Regions from separate parts of the Psychrobacillus sp. AK 1817 genome, predicted to be linked through region 2. Evidence: riboswitches for the same ligand, from Rfam matches in the RefSeq annotation. Region 2 holds a riboswitch; the other holds the start of a gene.

Region 1 (15,706 bases), 1.1 Mb from region 2:
ATTGACCATGATGCACATAGAGTCACTGCAGATGGTGAAGAAGTTAGCTTAACTCCAAAAGAATATGAATTGCTTTACTTCCTTGCTAAAGCGCCAGATAAAGTTTTTGATCGGGAACAGCTGTTAAAAGAAGTTTGGCATTACGATTTCTTTGGAGATTTACGTACAGTAGATACACACGTAAAAAGATTACGTGAAAAATTAAATAGAGTTTCTGAAAAAGCTGCGAAAATGATTGTAACTGTTTGGGGAGTTGGCTATAAATTCGAGGTAGGAAATGAATAGGATTTGGAATAGTGTGGTCGGGAAGCTATGGGGAACCATATTGCTTCTCGTCTTATTTGTGTTGTTTATCGTTACAGTCCTAATGCTAGAATTTTTAGAAGACTTTCATACAGAACAAGCGGAAGAAATTCTTAGACAAGAAGCTGCTACTATAGGGAAAATTGTAGAACAGCATGAAAATCTAGAGAATTCCCTCTCCATTATTAGTGATATTTTAGGCTCGGAAACAAATACATTAATTGTAAGAAATGCAGATTCTGTATTCCTCTCCGTTCAAGAGGGTCTCAATAAAGAAGTTATCAATGATAAAATATTAGAAGACGAGCAGCTTTCCAAGATTTATACTTCGGATAAAACAATTATTAAGAAAATGCTAATGCCATCCATGACAGAAGAAAATCGAATGGAAAACTATATAATTTTGGCATCTCCTCTAGAAGCTGACGAACAGGTTCATGGAGCAGTTTTTATTTATCAAAGCTTAGAAGTTGTAAATAAAACCTCTAATAATACGACAAAAATTGTATTTCTGTCTGGATTTATAGCTCTGTTACTTACAACCTTGCTTACTTTCTTCCTTTCTTCTAAAATCACATCTCCCCTTCGATCGATGCGAGAGGCGGCTTTAGAGCTAGCTAAAGGAAACTTTGAAACGAAGGTACCTTATACGCAAAGAGACGAGATAGGGGAGCTTGGCTCTGCATTTAACAGAATGGGTAAGCAATTAAAGCATCATGTGGAGGTAATCAATCAGGAAAAGGAACAGCTTTCAAGTATTCTTACTTCTATGACAGATGCCGTAATTACTTTCAACAAAGAATTTCAAGTACAGGTAAGTAATCCACAGGCTGACCAACTGTTAAATAAATGGCATGAAGAAAATGACATTGCTAACAAATCAGATTTACCTGATGAACTTCAGCATCTTCTAGAGCATGTATTGCATTTAGAAGAAGAATTAGATGAGGAATTAGAAATAAGAGGATCATACTTCTCTGTGTCGATCAGCCTTCTTTATAGCAATGAATCTGTTCGTGGGGCAGTGGTCGTATTGCGCGACATGACTGAGCAACATAGATTAGACAAAATGCGTTCAGATTTCATCGCTAATGTTTCTCATGAGCTAAGAACACCTATTTCTATGCTGCAAGGATACAGTGAAGCCATTATCGATGAAATAGTCACGACAGAAGAAGACAAAAATGAAATGATTCGGGTTATTTATGATGAATCTAAACGTATGGGTAGACTTGTAACAGAGTTATTAGATTTAGCGAGACTTGAATCAGGTTATTTGAGCATACACAAAGAAAAAGCAGAAATTGTTTCGGTAATCGAAAGGATTACCCAAAAATTTGACCAAGCTGCGAAAGAAAGTAATGTTAGCTTAAAGTTTGATCACAATATACCTTCTGAGGAATTAATCGAAATTGAGATAGACGAAGATCGTATGGAACAGGTTTTAACGAACTTAATTGATAATGCTTTAAGGCATACTCCGGAAGAAGGCTCTGTTTCCGTACTGTTAGAGAAATCCAAAAACCAAATCATTATAAAGGTATCAGATACTGGATTTGGTATACCTGCGGAGGATTTACCTTATATTTTTGAGCGGTTTTATAAAGCCGATAAAGCTAGAACTAGAGGGAAAGCTGGCACTGGCCTCGGCCTTGCTATTGCGAAAAATATAGTCGAAAGACACGAAGGTCACCTATCAGCAGAAAGCACAGTCGGGGTAGGCACAACATTTATTATTCAATTGCCATTAAGCTAATGTAACAAATCGGGAGATGAAACGACTAATTGAAAGAACGGGGGGAGCATTATGAATGACTCCGTTTTCCACCGCTTGTATGATACCTATCATCAAGACGTTTTTCAGTTTTTGATCTATCTAGTTAAAGATAGACAAACTGCGGAAGACTTGGTCCAGGAGGTTTATGTTCGTGTTCTAAGAGCTTACAGTAAATTTGAGGGAAAAAGCTCCGAGAAAACATGGTTATTTTCAATTGCAAAAAATGTAGCTATTGATCATTTTCGAAAGCATTCCGTTAGAAAGAAAAGAATGTTTGATGCTTTTGACTGGGAATCTACACAGCTTGCATCAAAAGACATGTTGCCGGAGGATTTTACTGTTTTAAATGATGAAATGAAAGCCTTGCTACTAGCTTTAGATACATGTACTGGAGATCAGAAAATGGTAGTCATTATGAGATATTTTCAAGAGCTGTCCATTGCTGAAACCGCACAAGTATTAAATTGGACAGAAGGTAAGGTAAAGACTACTCAGCATAGAGCTATTAAATCACTTCGAGAAAAATTATCTGATAAACAAAAGGAGGGTAATGTTTTACATGAGTAATCAAGAAGAAAAGAATAAAGCGTTAGATGAGCTCTTACACAACATGCCCAAGTTCACAGATAATCGTTCGAAGGATGAAGTATACAATCGAGTGAAGTTAGAAATGGATTCTTCCGATTTAAATAAAGTCATACGAAATAATAAATGGTTTTCTAAATGGATGCCACTTTTAGTGTCTGTTGCTTCTGTTTTGTTGTTAACGTTCTTAATTTCTTCATACTTGGGCACAAGTAGTGAAAAATCTGCAATCCAGCAACAGGCTACAGACAAATCGGACATGTTGAGAACGTTGGACGTTGCTCCTGCCTCTGAGGTAGAAACAACAGAGGGCGGAATGGAAGCCAAGGAAGATGCGGCTATAGAAAATTCAAATGATGTAGTCAATTCTTTAGCTGTCGAAAGTGAATTAGTGCCCGTTCAAGCCTTTAACAACGCTAGAACTGTATATGAAGATGATTTAAATGATGGAATTCCATTTCATTTTTCTGTAACAGAAGGGGCAGAAGCTTACCCAATCACAATAATTATACCTAAGGATAAAATAAACGAAGATTTTACTGACGGATTGCCAAATAGTCTTCAGTTATATGAAAAATATGCAAGCACTATAGATGAATCTGCTCTAGGGTTCGAGGAATATTTGCCCTTGCAAGGTAATTTGGTTTCAGATGGCGATACGCTTCAACACTATTTACCTAAAGGGCATGGTTATGATGCTGCTTCAGCTACTTCCGGAGTGTATACTGATACAATTCGTCATATTTTTAAGGACTTTTCCTTCCTAGAACGATTAAGTGAGGATGGCACAGCTATCAATTGGGACCAAGTAGGAGTAATAGGGAAAAAGGAATTGGCAAGCGGAAACAAAGAACGAATGTATTTTAAACACACAATGAATAGCGGACTGACATTCCTTGTTCCAAAGGATGCTAAGTTTGAGAATGCTTTTAAAGATATGCCAAAATCAGCAAATGATCTTTATACGACTGTTGTACCGAAAGATGTTAGTTATGAGGTATCAGAGGAAGGCAACACGGTTGTAATAACATTTGACGAAGCATTAGATTTGGCAACATTGGAATATGAAGATTCTATTCTTATGATTGAAGCCTTTACATTAACAGCTGCAAGCTTCGATAAAACAGTTCGTCTAGAAAATGTTGTACAGAAGCAATGGGATCGATTTGATTTGACAGCTACTTTACCAATCCCAATTGGCCCTAATGGGTACATGATGAACCACTGAATAATAAAGAATCGACCTACTAATTAGTCGGTCGATTTTTTTATTGGGTTTTTTATTCGAAAAAAGTGTTTTATAACCGGATAGAAAAATTTATGACCGTTCGGACGAGTTTTATGACCGGATAGAAAAATTTATGACCGTTCGGACGAGAGTTATGACCGGATAGAAAAATTTATGACTGTGCGGACGAGTTTTATAACCGGATAGAAAAATTTATGACCGTTCGGACGAGATTTATGACCGGATAGAAAAATTTATGACCGTTCGGACGAGAGTTATGACCGGAAAGAAAAATTTACGACCGTTCGGACGAGATTTATGACCGGATAGAAAAATTTATGACCGTTCAGACGAGAGTTATGACCGGAAAGAAAAATTTATGACCGTTCGGACGAGAGTTATAACCGGATAGAAAAATTTATGACCGTTCGGACGAGTTTTATGACCGGATAGAAAAATTTATGACCGTTCAGGCAAGTTTTATAGTCGGAAAGAGTTAGTTATTACAATTATATAAGGTGAACAAAAAAACACTGTACTTTAATTTCATAAAAAAGGTTCATCTGTTAATATACTTAAATCGAAACAGTTGTATTGCATATATTAATATAGTTTGATAAAATGATTGTAATTCGAGATAGTCTTGAATGACAATAAAATATTGATTCATCTTCGGGGCAGGGTGAAATTCCCGATCGGCGGTATTAGAAGAGTTTTTTCTTGAGCCCGCGAGCCGTAAAAGGCAGGATTTGGTTAAATTCCAAAGCCGACAGTATAGTCTGGATGGGAGAAGGTGAAGGTGCAGTCGTTTTTCGTATGCTCTTATACGGATACGCTTATTTAAGTGTACCTTTTTCTCCTTTAAGCTTTATTTGCTTAAGGGATTTTTTGAGTATTGATAACGAACTGAACCTTTCTTCTTGTGGAGTGAATCGCAAAAGGAGAGAGGATTTATGGCAAAAAGTAAGACGCGAATGCTTATTGCAATCGCAATGCTAAGTAGTATTTCTTTCGTTTTAATGCTGCTTGCATTTCCGTTACCAGTTTTACCAGCTTATTTGAAAATTGACTTCAGTGATATCCCAGCATTAATTGCTGCTATCACAATGGGGCCAGTTGCAGGAATCATTGTAGCTTTCATGAAAAACGTACTAGATTGGTTCTTTTCAGGAAGTCCCACAGGCGTTCCAGTCGGTCATATGGCTAACTTCGCAACTAGTATTTTGTTTTTGACACCTGTTTATGTCATTTATCGTAAAGTTTCTTCCTCTAAAGGGATTGCTTACGGCTTAGGCGTCGGGACAGTTTGTATGGCTCTTGGTATGAGCCTGTTAAATTATTATGTTTTCTTACCAATGTATTCGTACTTTTTAAACTTCCCAGCGGAAACAGGAACAGCTTTATTTAATTCTATCATTTACGGTATTTTACCGTTTAATCTGATAAAAGGTATTATAGTTACAATTGTTATGGTTGTTCTATTTAAACGATTGAAGCCTATACTAGACAAGGTGAGCGAGTCGTTTAAAGTTCCAAATATAAATTAAAGATATGTATGACTGCTGGCAAACTAGACAATTTCTAGTTTGTCTGCGGTTTTTATTTTTTTGTAGGTATAGCATTAACCTGCCACTTAAGTTTATAGAAATATAAAAAGCCAAGAAAAATGAGCTAGTCATCCTTCTTGGCATTAATATACTATTCAAATTTTAGAGCGTCGCCTTCAAATGATTCTTCAGCAACTTTAATGGAATCGGTAGGGCAGCCTTCAAATGCATCCTCCATGTCTTCCATCAGTTCCTCTGGAACTTCCGTTGTTCCCGTGTTATCATCTAAAATAACAAAGGCAATACCTTCATCGTCATAGTCATATATGTCTGGAGCAGCTGCTCCGCAAGCTCCGCATGCGATACACGTATCTTTATCTACTATAGTATATTTTGCCATTAGTATATTCTCTCCTTTAATTCTACTTATAAGAATTAGCTATCTTATTCATTCTAAAGCTGTTTACGTTTCTTTTCAACAAAAATACTTTCAAACTGTGAGGTATTTAAATTGTATTTTAGCCAACTATTACTAAATATTATTCAAAAATTTAATGGGGAACGGTCAGCAATGGCTTCCTTTTACTTATTAAAAGGGAAAAAATCTGGACAAACCATTCAAGATGTCACTTATTTTAATCTACATCGTTTTTTCTCTATTTATCCGAAGTTAACACAAGAAGAATATAAGCAGCAGTTGTTTAAACTCCAACAAAACAACTGGATTGAAGAGGAAGATTCTCTACTAAGGATTAGTCATAAAGGTTTAAAACAGTTAACTGGATATACAGAACCTTTGTTTAATGGCTGGGAGCTAAGGGGAAACGAAAAATTGTTCTGGTCAAGATTAGAATTAGTAGTCCAAACACTATCTTATTTTAATAAAAATGAAACTAGATTTATTCCCAATCAAAAAGATTATTCGGTTCACCAGTTTGTGAAAGATTACTTACGAGGGAGAGACTATAAATCATCAACATTTCAAAAGGACTTTAAAAATCAGTTAGAGCATTTACTTCAAATTGCTGAGTTACAGGAAATACATCGTATACTATTAGTCTATCGAATGAGCGGTTATCACATTAGTGGGCTCACATGGGAGCAATTAGCACTGGAGTGTGGAGAATCTATTATAGATATGAAGCTTCAATTTGTAGAAGCGTTGCATATTGTCTTAGATAACATCAATCAAGAAAGTCATCCAGATTTAATAGGTTTAACAAAAGAGATTTTTGTACATAGTCCTTTAACACAATCCGCTTTAAAGACCGAACAGCTTTTAAAGGAAGGTTACTCTATCCAAGATATCGCTGCCCTAAGATCTTTAAAAGCAAATACAATCGAAGATCACTTAATAGAAATAGCAGCAGCTGATCGAAGTTTATCATTGACATCATTTATATTGAACGACCAAATAAAAAAAGTGCTAGAATTCTCCAATAAACATCAAACCAAAAAATTGAGGTTAATTCGCGAGAACATACCTGAGTTAAGCTATTTTCAAATTAGACTGGCTTTAGCTAAAGGGGAGAAAGAAAATGGATGAACTTCAACACATTCTTCAAACAAGGTTTGGATATAAAGATTTTAGAGAAGGACAGAAGGAAATAATCGAAAAAGTCCTAGCTGGAGAGGATGTAGTAGCTATTTTGCCCACTGGGATGGGTAAATCGTTGCTGTTCCAGCTACCAGCATATTTAAAGAATGGAGCGGTGCTAATAGTATCCCCTTTGCTTTCTTTAATGCAGGACCAGGTAGAGCAGTTAAAAATGATGGGAGAAAAAAGAGTAGTGGCCATCAATTCATTTTTATCCTTCGAGCAAAGAGAAAAGGCGTTATCTGGTTTACAAAATTATAAATTTATTTTTACATCACCTGAAATGTTACAGAATGAGCGTTTTCAAAGAAGGTTAGCTAGTTTAAATTTAGCTTTTATAGTTGCTGATGAAGCGCATTGTATTTCCCAGTGGGGATTTGATTTCCGACCTGATTATTTAAGGATCTCTGAGTCGCTTAAATCGTTAAGAAAGGCAAATGTGCTAGCCTTAACTGCTACAGCCACAAAGGAAGTTGTAAAAGATATAAAAACTACCTTGTTAATGGAACAGCCATTTGAATATATTCATTCCTTGGATCGTCCTTATATTGCTTACGAAGCACATGAGGTGGAGAGCCAAAAAGAAAAGGTAGAATGGATATTAAATAGGATTACTAGCACTACTGGACCTGGTATATTATATAGTCAGTCGAGGAAAAAAACTGAATTTTATACAGAAGAGTTACAAAAAAAGGGCATCAGAGTCGCTTATTATCATTCTAAAATGGATCAAGATGACCGTATTCTCATTCAGCAACAGTTCCAACAAGGCCATTTAGATTGGATTTGTGCTACGAATGCTTTTGGAATGGGTATACATAAGGATAATATTAGACAAATTATACATGATCATATACCAACCTCCGTTGCCAATTATATGCAAGAGGTTGGACGGGCAGGTAGAGACGGAAAACAGTCCATTGCCTCCATTCTTTATATGTTATCCGATGTAGAACAAGCTTATTTTGTTGCGATGCAGGATTTTCCCGACGAACAGGATATTATCCTTGCATATCAGACCAATGAAAATCAGGTGCAGTTATCTGAAACAACGGAAAGAATTTTAGATTATTGGAAAATGGTATTGTCAACAGAGGAAACTATAGAACTGTTTAAGAATATTCGACAAAAAAAATGGATAGAAATTCAAAGCTTGTACACGCTATTACAAAATGAGAATTGTATTAGGGAACAGGTAATTGCCTATTTCGATCAAAAGCTGATAGACAAGCCTTTAAATTGCTGTTCAAAATGTTCTTTAAATCTTCAAGAGTTATTTCATTTACACGATAAACCCCTTATCCATGCTACAGTATTAGATTGGAAAAGTAGATTAGGCAGTATCCTATAATACTTAACAACATTTACATTTTCAACAAAATTCGTCATAATAGTAGTAGATAAGTGGAAGAATGGAGTTTGACTAATATGAGTAAAGATGATTATCAAAAAAAGATTGACGAACATAGACAGTCCATTGGTGTAGAGAGTGAAGCAACTGAATTGAGAAGAAGTAGAAGAAATCCACCAGGTAAAAAGAAAAAGAAAAAGAATATACTCATCCCATCCTTGTTTTTTATATTTATCTTATTGCCTGCAAGTGTTTTGATTTATGTACAATTTTTTTATCAACCAGAAAGCGAAGCCTCAACTGAAGACGAAGGAATCATACAGGTTGTTACTAAGCCAATTTCGAATTTGAACAGCAGCAGTGAAGAAGAGGAAGAAAAAGAAGAGGCAAACGAAACGGAAGAAAATCAAACTTCAGAAGCAGAGAAGCCAGAAGATACAACAGAAGTGCCTCAATCAACTCCAGCCCCTCCGGCAGTTGAACCTAAAGAAAAGGAGGAGGCAGCAACACCAGCACCAACTCAGCCTAAAAAAGAAACTGTACAAGAACCAAAAAAAGACGCGAAAACTCATATAGTTAAGGGTAATGAAACATTATATCGAATCGCGATGAACTACTACAATAATCCAGAAGCAGTCGAAAAGATAAAAGCTGCAAATGGACTAGCTTCCAATGAAATTTATGAAGGACAAAAATTAATTCTGCCATAATCACAAGTTGGAAGGATAAATTCACTTTTTATAGAATATATAGGTATAGACCGTTTTGGAAAGAGGTGTTTGTATGTTTGTAAAAAGTGTAATGATACCAAAGGAAAAATGCTTAACTATTAAAGGCAATGCTTCAGTTTTGGACGCTTTAAATGAACTAGAGGCAAAGGATATTGATGCATTACCAATTATTGAGGATGGAAAGTATAAGGGGATGTTTAACAAGTACCTTTTATACAAGGCGTTCTTTTATAGCAACACAGATAAAGATACTTTTTTGAAACAAACAAAGGTATCTGATGTTGTAACAAGGGAAGATACATTTGTTCAAACTAGTGATGTGTTTGAACAGGCTTTTATGAAGCTATATGATTTTCCAATTTTAGCAGTAGTAGAAGATGAGAAGTTCTTAGGCATAGTCACACGCTATGACACAATTCATCAGTTTAAAAGTGCATTTGGTATGAATACAAAGGGCACTCGAATTGCCTTTACTTCTGTAGAATCTGAAGGAAGAATTCTGAAAATGTCCGACATTTTGCATAAGTATCACACTTCTGTAATTTCGCTAGTAACATTTGATGAAACTGACAAGCTAGTGCGCCGAATAGTTCTTAAAATTGACAATGAGCAAAAATTAGATCGAATTATTCAAGACTTAGAAAAGTCAGGTTTTCGAGTGTTACATATTGATAAAGATGAGTAATATAATCAATATAACGAATGGTTTAAGGACAGGGATAAAATCCCTGTCTTTTTGCTTGAAAGATAATATAGTCATGCTGAAGCTATAGCTGATACCTCTCGTGTTTCCCCATTTGCTTTTCGGGGTAGATATAGGCGCTTGTGCTTTTTTATAATGGTTAGGGGGGATTTAATGTTGTATATAGTAATAACAGTTTTGGTATTTTGCTTGCTTCTTTTCACATATATGCTCTTTTTAGCATTTCAAACGAATGTCAAAGAACATAGTCTCTGTGTAAAAGAAATACCTAAAGGAGAGCAATTCCATATATTTTTTATATCTGACATTCACCGTCGGAAAATTAAAGATGAACTCATCCACAGTATTATCGGAAAGGTGGATGTAGTAGTTATTGGTGGAGACCTCACGGAAAAAGGAGTACCATTGAATCGGACAGAATTCAATTTAAAGCAATTAAAAAAGCTTGGCCCTGTTTTTTATGTTTATGGTAATAACGACCGAGAAGTCGGAGAAAGTAACTTATTAACTTTGTTCGAATCCCTTGATATTCATATTTTGAACAATAGTTCTGTAGTTCTTTCTAATCTAAATCCTTCCTTGCGATTAGTAGGTATTAATGATGGCTTTGTCGGAAAAGTAAATATAGCAGAAGCCTTCGAGGATGTAAAAGAAGAGGATATCTTAATTTTTGTAACACATGCACCAGCATTCTTTCATGCGGCTCAAAAAATAAGTAACCCACGATTAATGTTGGCTGGACATTTACATGGCGGTCAAATTCGTATTGGTCCTTTAGGGATATATGAAAAGGGTAGTTTTAGATTGAAGGAAAATAAAGCAGAGTTAATAAGCAATGGGTTTGGTACTACAGGCGTACCGCTGCGCCTTGGTGCTAAACCAGAATGCCATATCATTACTCTTAAAGGTTGTAAATGATTAGTAAAAAGTAAGAAAGGAAGTTTTGTACTTGGAACAAATTATTGATGTAGTAGTAGTTGGAGGAGGACCTTGTGGAATTTCTGCAGCAATTTCCACACAAGAGTTAGGATTAAAAACGCTCATTATAGAAAAGGGTAACATTGTAAATGCGATATATAATTATCCAACCCATCAAACTTTCTTTAGTACCAGTGAAAAGCTTGCCATTGGAAATGTACCGTTTATCGTAGAGGAAAGAAAACCAAAAAGAAATCAAGCCTTGGTTTATTATCGCGAAGTAGTAAAACGTAAAAATATTCAAGTTAATAAATATGAGCATGTAAAAAATGTGGAAAAAGCTTCGAATCATTTTGTCATTACAACTTCTAAGGGCTCTTATAAAGCGAAAAATGTTATTATCGCTACGGGATATTATGATCATCCAAATTATATGGGTATTCCTGGAGAAAAACTGCCAAAAGTATTCCATTATTTTAAGGAAGGGCACCCTTACTTTGCCCAAAATGTTTTGGTGATAGGGGGCAAAAACTCAGCTATCGATGCTGCACTTGAACTCAATAAGGCGGGCGCGCATGTGACAGTAGTGTACCGTCAAGGGCAATATTCACAAAGTATTAAGCCTTGGGTTCTACCAGAATTTGAAGGCTGTGTACGTAATAATGAAGTAAATATGCACTTCAATACGGAAGTTATGGCTATAAATGATGATAGTGTAACTTTAAAGGGTCCCGACGGTGAATTTACGATTGAAAACGACTTTGTTTTCGCTATGACAGGTTATCATCCAGATCATTCATTTATAGAAAAGATGGGTGTAGCAATAGATGCCACTTCCGGTAAACCCTTTCACAACCCGGATACGATGGAGACTAATGTAGAGGGGATTTTTATAGCTGGAGTAATCGCTGCGGGCAATAATGCAAATGAAATTTTTATAGAAAACGGTCGGTTTCATGGAGAACAAATTGCTACAGAAATAAAGAGAAAAGCTTTGTAAGAAAGTGCGCATGTGAATAAACAAACATCTGTTAAAACTGTCTTCTATAAAGGAGTTTCTAAATGATTGAAATTATTACCGATGTACATAATCTGGAAGGTACTTGTTATATAGAGATATTACCTGATATATATAAAGGGGAATGCTGGAATACTTCTTCTATTTATTTCACAGAAGAGAACTTTAGCTATATGCTGCCCGTCTTCGAGAAGTGCTGTAAAGAATTTGATTATTACGCATTCAATGAAATTGATATAGATACGTGGAAAGTGATTTCTTTCGAATTAGAACAACTAAAAATATTTTTAACTGAAAAACCTATTAAAATTAGCTTGAAAGAAGTATTGGGTTTTCCATTTGTTTATTCCGAAAAAGAATTTATGGAAAACTATGATACAAATAGTGCGCAACTTATTACAATGATTACTCAATTTCAATTATGGATACAGAAAAAAAGTTTAGTAACAAGTTTTATCTCTGTTTTAGGTATATAAATAAAAGAACATATTATTTAACAAAAAGAAGAAAGCAAAATAGCTTTCTTCTTTTTGTTAAAAACTATAGCTATTTCTCTTGTCTACTAAATATACTATGTAGAGCTTGCTCAGGGTTCAGATGGTTTAAGGCGATCAGGAGAGCTAGTCGAGCTTTTTGCCCGTTTAGACCTTGAGCGAAAATCACCCCACGCTCCTTCAATCCTTTTCCTCCACCTACATATCCATATACGTCCTGCGCAATGCCATTAAAGCATCTTGACACTAAAACAATGGGTATATTCTTTTCTAAAATATCATGGATAACGGGTACTAAGCTTGGTGGAACATTACCTTGACCCAATCCCTCTAGAACAATACCATCAAACCCTAAGTTAACCGATGCCTCAAGAAGATCAGGCTCCATTCCTGCATATACCTTAAACAGAGCAACCCTTTTGTTAATTTGTTGAATCGGAAATATTGGTTGATGATTAGGTGAATGATGAAAATACACAATAGACTTAGAGATAAATCCTATAGGTCCATACTGAGGACTCTGAAATGTACTTACATTGCTAGCATGTGTTTTCGTTACGTTCTCGGCTGTATGTATTTCGTCATTTAATACTACTAATACGCCTTTACCTTGTGCATCATCTGATGAAGCTACTTGTATAGCAGCTACTAAATTGTATAAACCATCCGATCCTATTTCGTTTGCCGATCTCATAGCTCCAGTAAGTACGATGGGAATAGTGGTTCCAATGGTCAAATCTAAAAAATAGGCCGTTTCCTCTAATGTATCGGTTCCGTGTGTAATAACTACTCCATCAATATTTCCTTCTTGAATGTATTGATCAATTAATTGTTTAAGTCGTAACATTTCAAAAGGGGTAATATGTGGTGATGGGAGATTAAAGATTTCAGTTTCTATAATATTTGCAAAGCCCTTTAGTTTTTCTGCCTCCACCATAAGTGGATTTTTTTCGGACGGCATCACAGCACCTGTATCTACATTTACTTGCATAGAAATAGTACCGCCTGTATGGATGAGTAAAATTGTTTTCAATTATATAACCTCCAATTTTTTTACAAAATGATTAGAAATTATTGTATACTATTATTAGTAATGTGGAAGGAGTAAGAAAATGTTCGTACTACTTTCCTGTGCAATAGCACCGGCTCTTGCGCTTTTAAGTTATTTCTATCTTCGAAAAGAAATTTCGAAAGAACCTTCAAGACTTTTGTTACATACTTTTATTTATGGTGCTATATTAACATTTCCAATTATGTTTATTCAGCACGTTCTAACTGAGGAGCATTTGTTTGATACTCTATTTTTACGCAATGTTTTAGTGACAAGCGCTTTAGAGGAATTTTTTAAATGGTTGATTTTAATGGTAGCCTTATACAACCACATTGACTTTGATGATCCATATGACGGAATTCTATACGGAGCAAGTGTTTCTCTTGGATTTGCCACGGTAGAGAATATCCTTTACCTCTTAAACTTCGGAATGGACGAAGCTTTTTTAAGAGCATTACTTCCCGTTTCGAGTCATGCATTATTTGGGGTTGTCATGGGATTTTATATTGGAAGAGCTAAATTTACTTCTACCAAAAAAATAAAATATGAGGTTTTTTATGCATTAGCTGCCCCATTGTTTCTACACATAATTTATAATAGCATACTAACCTTCACAGGGTTAGAAATATTGTTAATGGTACCGTTTATGCTGTTTTTATGGATTTTTGGCCTGTCGAAAGTAAAGCAGGCACATATCTTATCACGTAGAACAAGATTTGAAAAGCACGAATATTTTATAAGGGAAGATACAAATTAGTTCATATCACAATGATTCACTAACAAAACTTTGGTGGAATAAATTTATATCAACAAGATGGATCTTGACTATTAGTCATGATCCATTTTTATTTTAGGGATATTAGCGTTGTGTGAATGTGAGGATTTTTGAGAAGCTGATAGAATTTTTAATCAGTTATCCATCATCAATATCATTACTACTAAAATTGGAAATTAATTTTAATATAAAAAAAGACCAATTTCTTAATTTTAAATTTTGAAATTGGACTTTTTTAGTTACTCAAGAATTCATAAAAAGCTCCCGCTTCAGGTGAAAATCAACTATTAAAAAAGTAAGCAAATACAAGCGTACTTAATAGCTAAAGAATAAATCTTGCATAATAAAACTAAGAACTCCGAATATAAGTTAATTTATCTCTTACTGAAAGACTCCTTTTTAAAAGTTAATATGTATAAACTAATCCAGTTTATCCAAGCTAGTTAAAAAGGAGAGATGTCATATGAAACAGATTAAATACATCCTAATTGGCTTAATATTTTGTACAGCCAGTTATATGTTGTTAACTAAAGAACAAACAACTCAAGCATTCTCCGAACAAATAGTTCAGCGGGGAGCATATGGGGACGATGTAATCGAATTACAAGCCAGATTACAGTATATAGGCTACTATACCGGTGAAATTGACGGCAAGTTTGGTTATGGAACTTACTGGGCGCTTCGAAACTTTCAAGAGAAGTATGGATTACCGGTCGATGGAATGCTTGGGGAGAGTACTAAATCGAAATTAGTGAAAGCGTCAAAATTTGACAAAGCATATGTACATGAACAAATTAACAAAGGCAAAAGCTTTACTTATTATGGTAACGAGAGTCTAGATAATCAAGTCAAAAATGAAAAACCAGATAGTACTAATATGCAGTTACCACCTGAATATAGTGAAAGGGATTTAAAGCTAATCGCTAACGCAGTTTATGGAGAAGCACGAGGGGAGCCTTATGAAGGGCAAGTTGCAGTAGCTGCAGTAATTCTCAACAGGATAGAGCACCCCGACTTCCCTAATACTGTTAGTGAAGTTATTTTCCAACCATTAGCTTTCACAGCAGTTGCAGATGGGCAAATTTGGTTAGAACCAAATGAACGTGCTAAAGAGGCAGTGTTAGACGCATTAAATGGATGGGATCCATCTGAAAATGCCATCTATTATTTCAACCCAGACACAGCAACTAGTCAATGGATTTGGTCAAGACCGCATATCAAAAAAATCGGACAGCATATTTTTTGCTCATAAGGAGACCATATGAAAAAATTTGGATGGGTAATAGTTATAGCTGCTTTAGCCATATTTGTTGTTTACCATTTTAATGTGCAGGAGCAAAATACAAACCTTAAAAATGCTCTAGCAAGTCAATATTCTAATCAGTTAAACTCTGCTTCAGAAAAGCTCACAGAGTTAAGCGATTCAATCGATGAGACATTAATATTCAAGGATGAAGCATCATTAGATCGTCCGCTACAGGACGTTTGGAGACTTTCTTCCGATATCAGAGCTTCCATCTCGGCATTGCCTATAGACCAAGAGACTTCATCTGGATGGATGAACTATTTAACTCGAATTGGTAATGGAGCAGCTCAAGTACGAGCTGGTAAAGTACCGATTGAAGAGT
Region 2 (15,706 bases):
GGACATACATACTACTGAGGAGCAAATTATCTCTTCATCGATTGCAGCTGCTAATTACATTGCCGAGCATTATCCTGCAAAAAGCGTTTTTATGATCGGAGAGAAGGGCTTGGAGGATGCATTATGTTCTGTAGGAATTGAGCCAACGGATGACTTGGCAGAGGTTGTTGTCATGGGAATAGACCATAAAGTCAATTACGAAAAGCTCGCACAAGCTTGTTTGTCAATTAGGGCTGGAGCGGCGTTTATCTCTACAAATAGCGACCACGCTTTCCCAAGTGAAAGAGGCTATCTTCCAGGGAATGGAGCGTTCACCAAATTAGTAGAGCATTCTACAGGTGTTGAACCTATTTTTACTGGAAAGCCGCAACCGTTTATGCTTGAGTTTATTCAAAAAAAGTATGGGTTTAAAAAAGCAGAGATGGTGATGATTGGAGACAATTATCAAACAGACATATTAACCGGGATTCACATGGGAATTGATACTGCTCACGTCAATACTGGAGTTAATAGAACGGAAGAAGTTCAAATGTTCCTTCAAAAACCGACTCATTTTTTAGAAACTTTACATGACTGGATAAAATAAAACACCATTCATTGTTTGGAAGAACAATATAATAACTGTATTAAATAAGGTATTCCTGTTGAGCTTAGAACAGAGAATACCTTATTTCTTTTTCTCACTCATAAATGGAGTAATGCTATTTATGGAATGAATGTATGAAATTGATTTAATAGATTAAAATATATAAAAGGTATCGAGAGAATATCTTCTCGATACCTTTTAAAATAATGGATTTTCTTCAATGTATTTATATATTTTGGCTACAAGATCTTCGGAAGATTCACCCTCTACCACATCACCGTTCACTATGGCGAAAAGTGTTTCGGAACATAGGGAACAATAGCTAAGACAGCCATATTCTAGCACATCTAAATCAGGATCCTGTTCTAATATATCAAAAGCTTCTTGTGAACCATTTGCAAGGTTGCTTATACAAAATTCAACCATTGGATTCATAGCTGTCACCTCACTACATCGTCATGCTACTCTATTTTTTTATAAAGGTCAATTGTGAAGTTTTATTGTGAAATGTGTCACAATCATTTATAATTTGAGGAGACATTGAAACAAAAGGGAGAATATTTATGCGAAAATTAGTATTGTTAGGTGGAGGATATGGGAATATGCGCGTATTACTACGCCTATTACCAAATAATTTGCCAGATGATGTAGAACTCACATTAATAGACCGTACACCATTTCATAGTTTAAAAACAGAATTTTACGCGTTGGCAGCAGGCACATCATCTGATCATGAAATTAGAGTGGCTTTTCCAGAGAGTGACAAGTTAAAAATTACTTATGGAGAAATTGAGAAAATTGATGTAGAAAATAAACAAGTAATTCTACAAGATGAAAAAATAATTCCATACGATGATTTAGTAATTGGACTTGGCTGCGAAGATAAGTATCATAATGTTCCAGGAGCGGATGAATTTACTTATAGCATTCAAACAATTGGGCGCTCTAGAGACACATACAATAAGATTGGTGGATTACCAGCAGGTTCTGTTGTAGGAATCGTGGGGGCAGGTCTAAGTGGAATCGAGCTTGCGAGTGAGCTTCGTGAAAGTAGACCAGATTTAAAAATTAAATTATTTGACCGTAGCCCTCGAGTATTAAGAGACTTTCCAGAACGCTTAAGTAATTTTGTACAAAAATGGTTTGATACAAATGATGTAGACGTGATAAGCAATTCGAATATCACAAAAGTGGAACCAAACAAATTATATAATCATGATGAAATAATTCCGGTAGATGTTGTAGTTTGGACAGCCGGTATTCAGCCAGCTGCTCCTGTTCGTGCTTTACCTGGAGAGAAAGACAAAACTGGTCGCATCATCCTTACTCAATATCATGATCTACCAAGTTACGATAATGTCTTTGTAGTTGGTGATTGTGCATCCTTGCCGTTTGCTCCAAGTGCACAGCTAGCAGAGGAACAGGCAGAGCAGATTGTGAAAGTACTGCAAGCACGCTGGAAGGGTCAGCCACTACCAGAAAAAATGCCAGATATTAAGCTTAAAGGCTTTATGGGATCTCTAGGTAAAAAGCAAGGCTTTGCTTATTTGGCAGATATCTCTGTTACTGGACGTATTGCAAGATTGATGAAATCAGGTTTACTTTGGATGTATAAACGCCATAACGGATAAATTAAAAAAGCTTGGAAACGTGGAGTTAAACGCGTTCCCAAGCTTTTTATTTTTTTATAAAATGCTTTCTCTGGGAAAAAGCATTTTACTTAATAAGCTTATTTGAGTACTTTTTGAAATGATACTTAACGTTATTCTGCTATATAACCGTACTTTTCGAGGGCAGAGAATACAGGCTTTAACTGAATATAACCTTCCCCTATAACTTCCTCGTTTATCATTATTAATGGGTAGAAAAACTCATCATTTGCAATTTGATTGGCAATTGACAGTTGTTTTTCGTCTTCTATTGGCTTTTCTATATCAATATATAAAAATGTTATTTGATGTCCAGGAAATTTTCTGGTAATTGCAGCTTCTAACCATTCATACGTGTCCTTAGAAGAAGGAGCATTCACACAGCTTGCACATACTATATCGGCACCGTAAATTTCAACAGTGAGTTTTTCTTGTGCCATAAAATACTTGTCCCCTTTAACTTATATATTATTTTACCCATCTATATTATAAAGGGGATACGGAAATACTGTCAAAAAGCGAATATCCTTTAAATGATAGAGTTTTAATATGATAGCTTTAGTCATGATTGTTTCATGCACTAACGGTTGTTGATTTAGTTAGTCTGAAAGTCCAGGAATGCAAATCAACTAAAAGGTGGTAATACGAAGAAAGCCTCTACGTCGAATTTTTATGATACAATACTAATCAAATAGAATAATTTCCTTCGGGGTAGGGTGAAATTCCCAATCGACGGTGTTGAGATTATATCTCTAAGCCCGTGAGCCGCTTTTAGTGTGCAGGATTTGGTGCGAGTCCAAAGCCGACAGTTATAGTCTGGATGGGAGAAGGAGTAAGCAAAACATTTTAAAATGGCAATTTTAAAATGTATTTTTTGCTATGCACTTTCATCCCATCACAACCGTGTTGGGAATTTTTTTATTTTATAACAATTTTATATTATTCCTTCGGGGTCGGGTGAAATTCCCAATCGACGGTGTTGAGATTGTATCTCTAAGCCCGTGAGCCACTTTTAGTGTGCAGGATTTGGTGCAAGTCCAAAGCCGACAGTTATAGTCTGGATGGGAGAAGGAAGCAACGCAAGTAGACTTTTGAAAATACATATTCACTAGTCTTATTTGACGAAGCCAAATTTACCTCTCATCGAAACTCCGACAAAAAATGTTCGGGGTTTTTTATTTTGAGAAAGAGGTGACGAAGATGTTTACAGGGATTGTTGAGGAGCTAGGGACAGTTCAGCAGATGAATATGTCTACTCAATCGATGGAAATTTCCATTGGAGCTAGCAAAATTTTAGAAGATGTACAGCTTGGCGATAGCATTGCTGTAAATGGTGTGTGTCTAACTGTTAAAAAGTTTGCGAATGATCTGTTTGTGGCAGATGTGATGCCTGAAACGGTTAAATCGACAAGCTTACAGCAACTTAAAAAAGGTTCAACAGTGAATTTAGAAAGAGCAATATCCGCGAATGGCAGATTCGGAGGTCATATTGTTTCTGGACATGTCGATGGTGTTGCAACGATTCTTCGAAAGAGACCAGCTTCCAATGCAGTATATATAGACTTAGCAATGCCAAAAGAATTGCTTTTTAACTGTTTAATGAAGGGCTCAATCACCATTGATGGTACAAGCCTGACGATTTTTAATGTAACAGATTCTATAATTACTGTTTCTTTAATACCACATACATTCAAGGAAACGGTGCTTGGCTTAAAACAGACTGGAGAAATTGTCAATATTGAAACGGATTTAATTGGCAAGTATGTAGTAAAGCATCTAGCCAATCAAAATACAGGAAAAGTGACTGTTGATTTCTTACAAAAAGCCGGATTCTAAAGGAGTGGAATGAAATGAATACTATAGACGAAGCAATCGTTGCATTAAAGCAAGGTGAAATCATCATTGTAGTCGATGATGAAAATCGAGAAAATGAAGGTGATTTTGTCGTAATAGGTGAGTATGCAACACCTGAAAACATTAATTTTATGGCAGTGCATGGTCGTGGCTTAATATGCACACCCATTTCGAATGAAATTGCAGAAAGATTGTCATTAGACCCAATGGTAAATAAGAGCACGGATTCACATCAAACAGCCTTTACCATTAGTATTGATCATAAATCAACAACAACAGGCATTAGTGCATTTGAACGATCTTATACAATTCTTGCACTATTAAATAATCAAGCTGTAGCAACAGATTTCAACCGTCCAGGACATGTATTCCCTCTTATCGCAAAAAAAGGGGGAGTTATAGAGCGTCGTGGTCATACAGAAGCAGGTGTAGAACTAGCTAAATTATGTGGTTCAAAAGAAGTCGCTGTTATTTGTGAGATTATGAACGAGGACGGTACGATGGCACGCATGCCACAACTTGAAAAAATTGCAGAAAAATTTCAAATGAAGTTTATTACGATAGAAGATTTAGTGAAATACACAGAAGCGAATTATAAAGCTTACGTAAAAGGAGAATGAGCATGGGACAAATTCTTGAGGCACAGCTAGTCGGTACAGATTTAAAAATAGGAATTGTAGTAGGAAGATTTAATGAGTTTATTAATGACAAATTATTAAGCGGTGCACTAGACGGTTTAAAACGTCACGGAGTTGAGGAAGGAAATATTGATATCGCTTGGGTGCCAGGAGCATTTGAAGTACCATTTATCGCAAAGAAAATGGCAAGTACGAAAAACTACGATGCAATAATCGGCTTAGGTACTGTAATACGTGGATCTACTACGCACTATGACTATGTATGTAATGAAGCAGCAAAAGGCATTGCAAAAGCAGGCCTAGATACGGGTATACCTGTTATTTTTGGTATAGTGACAACGGAAAATATTGAACAAGCAATTGAACGTGCAGGAACAAAAGCTGGAAACAAAGGCTATGACAGTGCGGTTTCTGCAATTGAAATGGCGAATTTAAATCGTTTATTTTAAGAAAAGAGAATCGATACACATGACATTGAATATAATATAATTGGTTGGCTGTGAATACTGGCAAAGTGCTATTTATGAAATTAACCGACAAATCTTTAAGCAATTCTTATTGAGAATTACCTATTCTCACTTTTCCAATAGTATATTTAAAGCACCTCTGAAACATGTACTGGTTTATTTGTACATGTACAGAGATGCTTACGTTTTCAGTGAATTAGCCTAAGTTATTTACTAGATTGAGGGAAACTTGTAAATTGTATAGACGCCATCCTTAAGAGGAGCTGCTGTTAAACAGCTATAAGACTACGAACGGTAAGTTGTCCAAGATATCTGCCGGGATTTGCAGAATATCCTATTACTGTTGGGGAAGTAACAGTAGCATTGATGACAATACGACCTGTATTTCCTAATAAACCAACTGCTAAAAGAGCATCTCCTGATGCAATTGCTACGTCCTGAGAGCTACCAGAGTTAGCATCGGTAAATAAAGGAATAGTTGCTATAACAATTCCTAAAAGATTTACTACCTCTAAAGTTGCAGTTACTGAGACAGTCTCGTTACCTGCATACGCATAAAACGTGCTAAGTGGCAAAGCAAGTCCTAGAATTGGTAAAGTTCCAATGTCGAAAATGCTTTGGAATGTAACCGTTTGGTTGGATGCTGTATTCGGTGACCAGATATAAGCGCTGCTGCCATCAATTAAAGGAGACAACATAGCTGGTGCGGTTGGTACTGCTGGTGTTGGAAGAGTACCTGGTAAAGCAGCTGTATCAGCAATGACTTGAGTATTTGCTGGAGTTGTAAATGCTTGTAAGGTTAAAACCATAAAAAAACACCTCCTCGAAGTTTATTGCCAACAAATGGCATACTGTAACATATGAACTTTTAGTAGAGGAAGCTAGTCTAATAGACTAGAATTGAAAATAAATTTATTTTGGAAAGATATATTGGGGAATAAAAGCCTGAAATAACACGATTCTCGCTTTTTATTATTAATATTAAGTAAATAGTCTATATACAAATCATCTTAAAAATGATTTTTATCTTAAAATAAAACAGGGTAAATAATATTTTAGGAATCTTAGGGAATACTCTTATCACGGTGTGTTTTGTGGGGAGTAAACACTTCCATTTAACCAACAATTATTCTATAATGATTATAGCGAAAGGAGTCGACATATATGACTGATACAATTAACGAACAAGTACAAGAAGTTTTAGATAAATTGCGTCCATTCTTACTACGTGACGGCGGAGACTGCGAGCTTGTTGACGTTGAAGATGGTATTGTAAAATTACGCCTTTTAGGAGCATGCGGGAGCTGCCCAAGTTCTACTATCACGTTAAAAGCTGGTATTGAACGCGCTTTATTAGAGGAAGTACCTGGAATAGTAGAAGTAGAACAAGTATTTTAATACTAACAGATATAAAAAAGAAGCCTGAATGAGGCTTCTTTTTTTCACCCTCGCATTTCCTGCCAACGCTCTTTTGCCATTTCAATTAGCTTGGGTTCTATAGAGGTACTTTGTTTTTCGATTACTTTGGAAAAATAACGCGTTGCTAATTCTCGGTCACCTATTCTTCTAGAAAGCTCTGCTATCATATATATAATTCGTGTCTCGGACATTTGAGTTCCATTGTAATCTTCGCTAGAATAGGAGTCTGAGTAACGATCTCTGGCTATTTCTAGAAATCTATTTTCATCTTCTTTGTTTTCCATCATGCGGTAGAGCCAAGCAGTACGAAGTGCTAAGCCAGCAATAGAGACAAATTTTTCTTTTTTTAACGTTCCACACAGTATGCCTAATTTATATGTAGTGATCCCGTCTTGTGTCGTTCGGACGTCGCCATAGGAACGTGGTATCCAATTAGTCGATATTTTCTCTTTAATGATTTCTTTAAGTCCAGGTGCAAAATACTTAGTAAAGTCATCGGTAAAAGAAAAGCCACAATGCTCACATACAAATACATTATATAATAACGGGTTTATTTCTTTATTTTGATATATTGGTTGAAAGTCTGTTTCATGAGATTCGACTTTTATAAATTTTGAACGTATCTTGGTTGATTTAAATTTGTTTTTACAATGTAAGCATTCGATATCTTTTTGGTAATATGGAGGTATTTCCATTTTATCTTCTCCTTATTCTCGTTCTTGGTTTTATTATACTGTAAAAATATTTCGAAAGCGAGGTAACTTAAGTAGTTTTCCTTGTATAGATTGTGATTAAATTGATATTATATAAATAAGGAAGGAATGTGATTCAGATGACAGAAGTAGTTAATTTGTCTGAAGCGGCAGCTTACCGCGTCAAAGAGATGATGGTTCACAACGAGGAAGAAGGTTCACTTCTCCGTGTATCTGTTAACGGTGGCGGATGTAGCGGTCTTTCTTACGGTATGGGATTTGAAAAAGAGAAAAATGAAGACGATATAGTTTTACATCAGCATGATTTAGAAATAATTATATCTAGTGAAGATGCTTCTATTCTCCAAGGTACAGTCATCGATTACAAAGAATCGTTGATGGGTGGAGGCTTTACCATCGATAACCCTAATGCAATTGCATCCTGTGGCTGTGGTTCATCATTTAGAACTGCTAAAAAAGAAGGCACACCGGAAAGCTGCTAAATATTCGAAAGAACATTTTCTTACTTAAGAAAATGTTCTTTTTTAAAGGATAAGAAAGTAAATTACGTTTGGAAGTCAATGAGGATCTAACTGGTTGCTCTCGCTTTCCCCCATTTGCTTGTCGGGACAGATCTAGGCGCTTGCGCTTTTCTCATGGGCTAATTGTCTGTATATTCCCACCTTTGCAATGTTGTTAAATAGTGTTGAAATCCTATTCTAAAAGGTCTAAAATAGGATGTAGTGAAAAATTTGTCGGAAAAATGACAAAGTCCATTTCTAATTGTGAATTATTCGTATCATTAGATTCATAAAAAATATAAAAAGGTGGTTGCGATCTTCGTGAAAAGACCAACAATTCTAGTATTAGGTGCAGGTTATGGTGGATTATCTACTGTAGTGAACCTTCAAAAATTAGTAGGTACCGATGAAGCAGATATTATTTTAGTAAATAAAAATGACTATCACTACGAGTCTACTTGGTTACATGAGGCTTCAGCTGGAACTTTACGTCCAGACCAAGTGCGTTATGATATTCAAGGAGTTATAAATAAAAGCAAGGTACAATTTGTAAAAGCAACTGTCGAAGGCATTGATGTTAATACTAAGAAGGTAGCAACAAGTGCTGGAGAATACACATATGATTATTTAGTAATCGGTTTAGGCTTTGAAGGTGAAACATTTGGAATCACTGGTTTAGATAAATATGCACTATCAATTGCAAATGTAAATGCTGCTCGTCAAATCCGTGATCATATCGAATACCAATTTGCTACATGGTCTACAGAAGAAAACAGAGACGATGCTCGTTTAACTATTGTAGTAGGAGGAGCTGGCTTCTCTGGTATTGAATTTTTAGGTGAATTAGGTAATCGTATTCCTGAGCTTTGTGAAGAATACGATGTACCAAAAGAAAAAGTACGCGTTGTCTGCGTAGAAGCTGCTCCTATGGTATTACCTGGTTTTGATCCTGAGCTAGTTGAATATGCTGTTCGTCAATTAGAAGCAAAAGGAATCGAGTTCTCTATAGGTACACCAGTAGTAGAAGCTACTCCTGAAGGCGTTAAAATTAAAAAAGGCGAAGAAGAATTTGAATTCATCAAAGCTGGTACTGTAGTATGGGCTGCTGGAGTTCGTGGAAACCGCTTAATCGAAACTTCTGGTATCGAAAATATGCGTGCTCGCGTTAAAGTTGAAAAAGATATGCGTGCACCTGGATTCCCAGACGTATTCATCGTTGGTGATTGTGCTCTAATGATTAATGAAGAAACAAATCGTCCATACCCACCTACTGCTCAAATTGCTATGCAACAAGCTGTAACAGTTGCTAAAAATATCGTAGCCCTAATGAAAGGCGAAAATACAAAGGAATTTGTTCCTGAACTAAAAGGAACAGTTTGTTCTCTTGGTGAGCATGATGCAATTGGAGATGTAATGGGTAGAAAACTTACTGGTACTAAAGCATCCATCATGAAAAAGGTTATTGATAACCGTGCTCTTTTCATGATCGGTGGAGTTCCATTAGTGCTTAAAAAAGGTAAATTTAAATTATAAAAGAAAAACAATAAATGGCTCCCACTGTAACTCTCAGTGGGAGCTTTTTTAAAGTATAAAAGGTAAGTATGTTTTTGTTAAAGGAGATGGATTATTTGTCGAAGGATAAACGAGGAAATGTCTGGTTGGGAGCTGCAGGATTAGTTTTAAACAACAAGGGTGAATGGCTAGTTGTTAAAAAACGATATGGTGGCTTAGAAGGAAGATGGTCTTTACCTGCAGGCTTTGTAAATGGTGATGAAACAATTGAACAGGCTGCCGTACGTGAAGTTAAGGAAGAAACTGCGGTAGATTGTACAGTTAAAAATATGATCGGTTTTAGAAGTGGGGTCTTACAGGGAAAAATCAGTGATAATATGGCCATTTTTCTTCTTAAACCAATTGAAGAGGAACCGATTATTCAAGTGCAGCTTTCTGAGCTATATGAGGCCAAATGGATACTTCCAAGTGATTTACTGGAAGATGAGAACGCTTCTGTAATGCTGCATGAATTAGCAGCTGCGTCTTTAGAAATTGGCTTTCCAACTATCGAAGGGATAAATCCTGGAGACATATTTGGGTATACTAGCTATAAATTATTCATAAAATAATCCGAACATAAATAGACTAAATTCATGTCATTAAAAATTCAACTGTGACTAGCTCTACTAATAGTGGTTAGCTTATAGAACTTCGATAAAAAGTCTTATGAAACAAAGCATTTTTCATAAGACAGTCTATTTTTCTATACTTAAGCACTTTTAAAACACGTATCAAATATATTTTGTTTTTTATTTACAAATATATTAATCCGTGATATATTATCTGAATATTAAAATAAATATTCAAGGAGGCGTATTATATGATTAAATTTAAAACAGAAACTGCAAAGTCTTGTCCTTATTGTAAAGGTGAAGGATATTTCCAACTTAGACTTGGTGGATCAGAAACGTGTGGCTGCTGTAATGGCTCTGGAAAAAGTAATAAGAAGATTATTTGACAAAAATGTGAAAAGAAACAAGTACATTGAATCCATGCCTCCGTTAAGGTAAACTATTTAGAGATACTACGGAGGTATATGATTATGAATTTTACAATTACACAGATGATTCTTTCAGTACTAATTTTTCTAGTTATGTTTTTTGGAATCGCCTTCTTATTAAATATGTTACTAAGAATGTCCTGGTTTGTGGCTATTTTATATCCACTAATTGTGGTATTTATCATTGATGAGGTAGGGTTCTTTGATTATTTCACTAACCCGGGTTCTTCATTCTCTGCTCTTGGAGATAAGTTTGTTTCTTTGCATATGGCAGATATCGTAATTTTAACAAGTGGTTTTGTAGGAGCAATTATTGCGGGGATCGTTATTAAAATGCTTCGGAAAAGTGGATATCAAATGTTCTAAAAAGGGATGGCCTTATAGCCATCTTTTTTTTATTGGTAAGAAAAAGCATATGCATAATTCCGAAGTACATACTTAGCCTCACGGTAACTGTATAGAAAGGTATGGGAAAAAGAAACGAATATTAAGTATCAATCGACTAATGTATTAGAAAAGGAGGGGTGGTATTGAAAAAGTATGTGATTATAACAGTAATGATGCTAGGGAATCTATTGTTATGGGGATGCTCGGATGAATCAAGCAACAGTTCAATAGACCAAAACACTACAACAGAAGTAACCATTGGTAATCCTACTGCACAAGAAATTCTGGAAATTGATTCAAAAGCTGATATTTTTCAGTGGGATAGTATAATCTATAGTACGAATATTGAGTGGGTTAACGAACTTGTCTTAACAGAAGGTGATTTAGTAGGGAAAATTGAGTATAACACTTCTAATCCAATGGATTTTAAAGATTCTACAGCAAATATTCTGCCCATTGGTACTGAAATATTTAAAGCTAAAGAACGTAATGATGTACTTATTACTAAGTACAATGATGAATTAAAATACTATTATCAATTAGTTGAAGGATAAACAACAAATAGAGTCCAATTAGGAAAAAACAAGAAGCGCATTCGATTTAAGGCGAATACGCTTCTAGAGATAATAAAATACTAAACAAGTTTAACAGTACCTGTTATTTAGAGAATAATGCACAGTAGTTGTGGGCAAGAGGAATGTATATTTAAACTACATTTGATTTAACTCTTAATTTGTAAAAAAGCTATAAAATCACGGTGTAAATAATGATAGATATCATAATCCCAGTTAGGGCACCCATAAATACCTCTATTGGTTTATGACCAAGCAACGTTTTTAATTCTTCTAGCTTTTCTTCACTTTTCTTTTGTCCCCAACCTTTTGTCTGATCCACAAATGCCTGAAAATCTACACGCATTTGATTGATAATAATGGCTTGCTGGCCAGCCTGGAATCTGACACCAGTTGCATCGAACATCACTATAACTGCAAATACAGTAGCAACTGCAAAGAGAGGTGAGTCTAAACCTGTCTCAAAAGCAATAGCTGTGCAAAGAGAAGTTACAGCCGCAGAGTGGGAACTAGGCATTCCACCAGTAGAAGTAAATAACTTCCAATCAACCTTTTTGGTGACCAAAAAATGAATAGGTATTTTCACGAACTGAGCAAAGAAAATAGAAAATAGAGCAGCTAGTAATGGAGTATTTTGGAGGATTGTCAGAGTAGACACAGCCTTTCAAGGAAAACTTTAGTTACTACTAGTATAACATATTACTACTATTCGAAAAATCAAACTTGTTGCTATATAATGATAATGTATCCAAATTATCTAGGGGGAAAAATAATGATTATAAATACTAATGAAGTATTATTCGAAGAAGTGCAATCAGAAACACTAGTGGTGGGCATTCCAAAGCATCCTGAAAACACAGAGAAGTGGGATGCATTGTTAAATGCTTTTGGAGACCACATCCTAGAATGGGTAAAAAGCGGAGACATTTCATCAGATTTAAAAAAACTAGTAAAAGTACCAGTTGCTAATCAGGAAACTGTAAAAAGAATTCTTTTTGTCGGGCTTGGTGACCGCAAAAAGTTAACTCAAGAGAACATTCGTGAGGCATTTGGCTTAGTAGGCAAAGAACTTCTTTCGAGTAAGCCAGAGTCTTTAGCAGTTTGGATACCATCATTTACATCAGAAACAGCTACAGAAGCCGATGTAGCGTATTTAGCAGCCGAAGGAATTGGAATGGGTGCATTCGTTTATGAAGGCTACAAAACATCCTCTAATGTCCCTGATTACTATTTACCTGCCATCGAGCTATTAACTGACACTGATCCGGACGAAGCTGCTACTTATTTTGAGGTAGGAAGTATTTATGCAGATGCAGTAAATGAAGCAAGAATTTTAGTAAACACACCAGGAAACGTATTAACTTCTACACAGCTAGGTGAGTATGCAAGAGAGCTTGGAGAAACATATGGCTTTGAAACAGAAATTTTAGGTAAGAAAGAAATAGAAGAACTTGGGATGGGAACATTACTTGCAGTAAATCAAGGATCTGTTGAAGAACCGCGATTAATCGCTTTGAAATATCAGGCAACAGAAAACTGGGATGATGTAGTGGCACTTGTTGGTAAAGGAATTACTTTTGATACAGGTGGTTACTCTCTCAAAACGAAGGCAGGTATCGTTGGGATGAAGGGCGATATGGGAGGTGCTGCAGCAGTATTAGGAGCAATGCAAATTATTGGAGAGCTTCGTCCAAATAAAAATGTTATTGCAGTTATACCTTCCACAGACAATATGATTTCTGGTAATGCCTTCAAGCCTGATGACGTCATCACTTCGATGAGTGGAAAAACAATTGAAATTTTAAACACGGATGCAGAAGGCCGTCTTGTTCTAGCAGATGCGGTTACTTATGCAAAACAACAAGGAGCTAACTATATCGTAGACGTTGCTACTTTAACAGGTGGCGTTATTACAGCTCTTGGATATGACAAGACAGGTGCACTTACAAATGACGAGGAGTTTTTTGAAACCTTTATGGAATCCTCTTTAGAAACTGGCGAGTTTGTATGGAGATTGCCTTTAACAGAAAACGATAAAAAACGTATCCGCAAGAGTGATGTGGCTGACTTGAATAATTCTCCTGGAGGAGATGGTCATATGATATTTGGAGGCGGTTTTGTTGGAGAGTTCGTGGAGGAAACACCATGGATTCACTTAGACATAGCTGGAACATCTGACTCTAAATCTGCCTATGATTTTGGACCAAAAGGTGGTACCGGTGTAATGGTACGAACATTGGCTACTCTTATCGAAAGAATGGCTGAAGAAGAGTAGGGTATACGCACAGGACACTTATCCCATATAGCATACACTGTGTTGAAAGGAGGAACATTATGCCTAGATATCAACGCGGTGGTTATGGAGGTAGAGGTCCGGGTGGCCCAGGAGGCTATGGTGGATTTGGTGGAGGTTTCGGTGGTTTTGGAGCGCCATTATTAGGAGGCTTTGTAGGAGGTCTTTTAGGTTCTTCCATTGTTGGCTTTGGTGCCAGACAACCTTATCCTTATCAGCCATATCCATACCAACCGTATCCTTACTACAACAATTTTACACCGTATTACCCGTACTACTAAAAAAGAGCTATTGCCATTCCTTGATATATCAGGGAAGGTAATAGCTTTTTTAAAATTTGGTTCTGTTAAATTTTGATATTGATTTTCCTTCTGAAGAATATCGAATGCATTTTTTTTGGCATTCCCCGTTTGATTTATTCACCGATATTGTATTAATTATCTTATAAGTAAATCTATATATATTTGGCTGTCTAAAACATAATATCCATTCAGCATTTATAATTTCTTTTTCATTGAGTTCTATTTTTACAGCTTTGTTATCTAGCACTTCATTATAAATTTTCGTTATTAATTAAATGGTAAATATCTCTTGATTTTTATATTCGTCAAAATGACTGCTTCTTTTGTAATTTAGAATTTTCACTTTGCGATTATTAATTTTTATATTGAGATGTTTACCTAATTTTTTATTTGACCTAATCGTACTTCATTCCTTTCATTGTAAGTGAAGAAAACTAACCATTTACTTTTGAAAAACGCAATCCTGTCTAATGTGTCAGTTATTTTAAGTACGAATGACATTTGATATTAGTTTTTCCAATAAAAAAGTGTAGACAAAGTGATAAAACACTTTGCCTACACACTAAAGTAAATTAGCATCAAACTTTGATTTTCATGTTCTTTCTTTTTTCTTCCACTACCTCTTCTAAATCATCTCGAACTGTGAGGTCGCAGCATTCCACACCAGAGTAATAGGCAGCTCTTCCCATCATGTGTCCACCTACAGGTCCAGTGATGAAAAGAAACAGAATGCCAAGCAAAATACGAGAATTAAACGTCCCCTCGATTAACCAAAAGTGAAGAAACACACCTATTAAAATGCTCATAACCCCAAGTGTAGCACTCTTGGAAGCTGCATGTGCTCTTGTATAGACGTCTGGTAGTCGGAACAAGCCAATTGCAGTAACCAAGATAAAAATAGTTCCAAAGGAAATAGTACCTACGATAAATATATTAGCTATTACGGTCACGTTGAATGATTTCTCCCTTCTCCGTGAATTTAGAAAACGCTACTGTTCCTATAAAGGAAAGAACAGCTAACAATAGAATGACCTCTAAGAAGAATGGAGTGTCAAACAGAATTGATATTAGACCAATTAAAGAGATTAGACCCACTCCAATTGCATCTAAGGCTATTACGCGATCGGGAGTAGTCGGACCCTTTACAAGTCGGTATAAGAAGCCTAGTAAAGCGGCGCTTATTAACACGACAATCACCCATAAAAAAGTTATCATGATCTACTCACCTCCAAAATTGCTTTCTCAAAAGTATCGCGTATGGAGTTAACCGCTTCGTCAATATTACTAAACTCAATAGAATGAATATATAACGTTTTATTGTCATCCGAAACATCAATAACTACCGTACCAGGTGTTAATGTTATAAGGCTGGATAACAACGTTATTTCCCAGTCCTCGGTTAAAACCGTTTCCAAGGCAAATATGGCAGGACGGATGGGCATTTCAGGCTTTACGATTAACTTTAATACCGAGAAGTTAGAAAGTATTAGCTCCTTTAAAAATAAGACAGCCAATTTTATAACCGCCCATACTCGATCCATATAAAACCGTGATTTAAAGGATTTTCTTAGTATGAAAAGCATTAGTAAGCCTAGCAGATATCCCACGATGAAGGTAGTAGGCTTAAAGGATACCGATAAAAACATCCAGGTCAGGGCAATGAAAACATTTAACAAAATTTGAAACGCCATATTATTTCACCCCTTCAAATACAGCATCGACGTAAATAGAAGGATCTAGCAACAAATCAGAAGCATCCGTCATAAATGGGA

Evidence for each region. Region 2 has a riboswitch for FMN ahead of ribE (riboflavin synthase). Riboswitches for the same ligand answer to the same signal wherever they lie in the genome.
Region 1: linked by a shared signal. The riboswitch ahead of D0S48_RS03810 (ECF transporter S component) and the one ahead of ribE (riboflavin synthase) in region 2 are both predicted to bind FMN.

What each region holds. Positions count from the first base shown of each region.
Region 1 covers NZ_CP031739.1:731,783-747,488, reverse strand. The annotation lists gene D0S48_RS03830 (response regulator transcription factor) at 1-285, shown strand, start outside; gene D0S48_RS03825 (ATP-binding protein) at 278-2,059, shown strand; partial or broken gene sigX (RNA polymerase sigma factor SigX) at 2,105-2,647, shown strand; gene D0S48_RS03815 (hypothetical protein) at 2,640-3,893, shown strand; FMN riboswitch at 4,558-4,692, shown strand; gene D0S48_RS03810 (ECF transporter S component) at 4,847-5,440, shown strand; gene D0S48_RS03805 (ferredoxin) at 5,592-5,840, opposite strand; gene D0S48_RS03800 (YpbB family protein) at 5,952-6,986, shown strand; gene D0S48_RS03795 (RecQ family ATP-dependent DNA helicase) at 6,979-8,388, shown strand; gene D0S48_RS03790 (LysM peptidoglycan-binding domain-containing protein) at 8,466-9,098, shown strand; gene D0S48_RS03785 (CBS domain-containing protein) at 9,172-9,804, shown strand; gene D0S48_RS03780 (metallophosphoesterase) at 9,976-10,740, shown strand; gene D0S48_RS03775 (YpdA family putative bacillithiol disulfide reductase) at 10,772-11,740, shown strand; gene D0S48_RS03770 (hypothetical protein) at 11,803-12,234, shown strand; gene D0S48_RS03765 (asparaginase) at 12,305-13,285, opposite strand; gene prsW (glutamic-type intramembrane protease PrsW) at 13,365-14,060, shown strand; gene sleB (spore cortex-lytic enzyme) at 14,596-15,330, shown strand; gene D0S48_RS03750 (PepSY1/2 domain-containing protein) at 15,340-15,706, shown strand, end outside.
Region 2 covers NZ_CP031739.1:3,749,930-3,765,635, forward strand. The annotation lists gene D0S48_RS18715 (TIGR01457 family HAD-type hydrolase) at 1-586, shown strand, start outside; gene D0S48_RS18720 (YuzB family protein) at 785-1,021, opposite strand; gene D0S48_RS18725 (NAD(P)/FAD-dependent oxidoreductase) at 1,150-2,217, shown strand; gene D0S48_RS18730 (YuzD family protein) at 2,349-2,675, opposite strand; FMN riboswitch at 2,934-3,071, shown strand; FMN riboswitch at 3,175-3,312, shown strand; gene ribE (riboflavin synthase) at 3,436-4,071, shown strand; partial or broken gene ribB (3,4-dihydroxy-2-butanone-4-phosphate synthase) at 4,086-4,670, shown strand; gene ribE (6,7-dimethyl-8-ribityllumazine synthase) at 4,712-5,176, shown strand; gene D0S48_RS18750 (hypothetical protein) at 5,464-6,003, opposite strand; gene D0S48_RS18755 (NifU family protein) at 6,359-6,592, shown strand; gene D0S48_RS18760 (DUF2225 domain-containing protein) at 6,637-7,308, opposite strand; gene D0S48_RS18765 (HesB/IscA family protein) at 7,446-7,808, shown strand; gene D0S48_RS18770 (NAD(P)/FAD-dependent oxidoreductase) at 8,148-9,359, shown strand; gene D0S48_RS18775 (NUDIX domain-containing protein) at 9,455-9,949, shown strand; gene D0S48_RS20760 (YuiA family protein) at 10,201-10,338, shown strand; gene D0S48_RS18780 (YuiB family protein) at 10,417-10,746, shown strand; gene D0S48_RS18785 (hypothetical protein) at 10,911-11,321, shown strand; gene D0S48_RS18790 (divergent PAP2 family protein) at 11,512-11,988, opposite strand; gene D0S48_RS18795 (leucyl aminopeptidase) at 12,112-13,614, shown strand; gene D0S48_RS18800 (hypothetical protein) at 13,674-13,913, shown strand; gene mnhG (monovalent cation/H(+) antiporter subunit G) at 14,513-14,884, opposite strand; gene D0S48_RS18810 (Na(+)/H(+) antiporter subunit F1) at 14,868-15,149, opposite strand; gene D0S48_RS18815 (Na+/H+ antiporter subunit E) at 15,146-15,625, opposite strand; gene D0S48_RS18820 (Na+/H+ antiporter subunit D) at 15,627-15,706, opposite strand, start outside.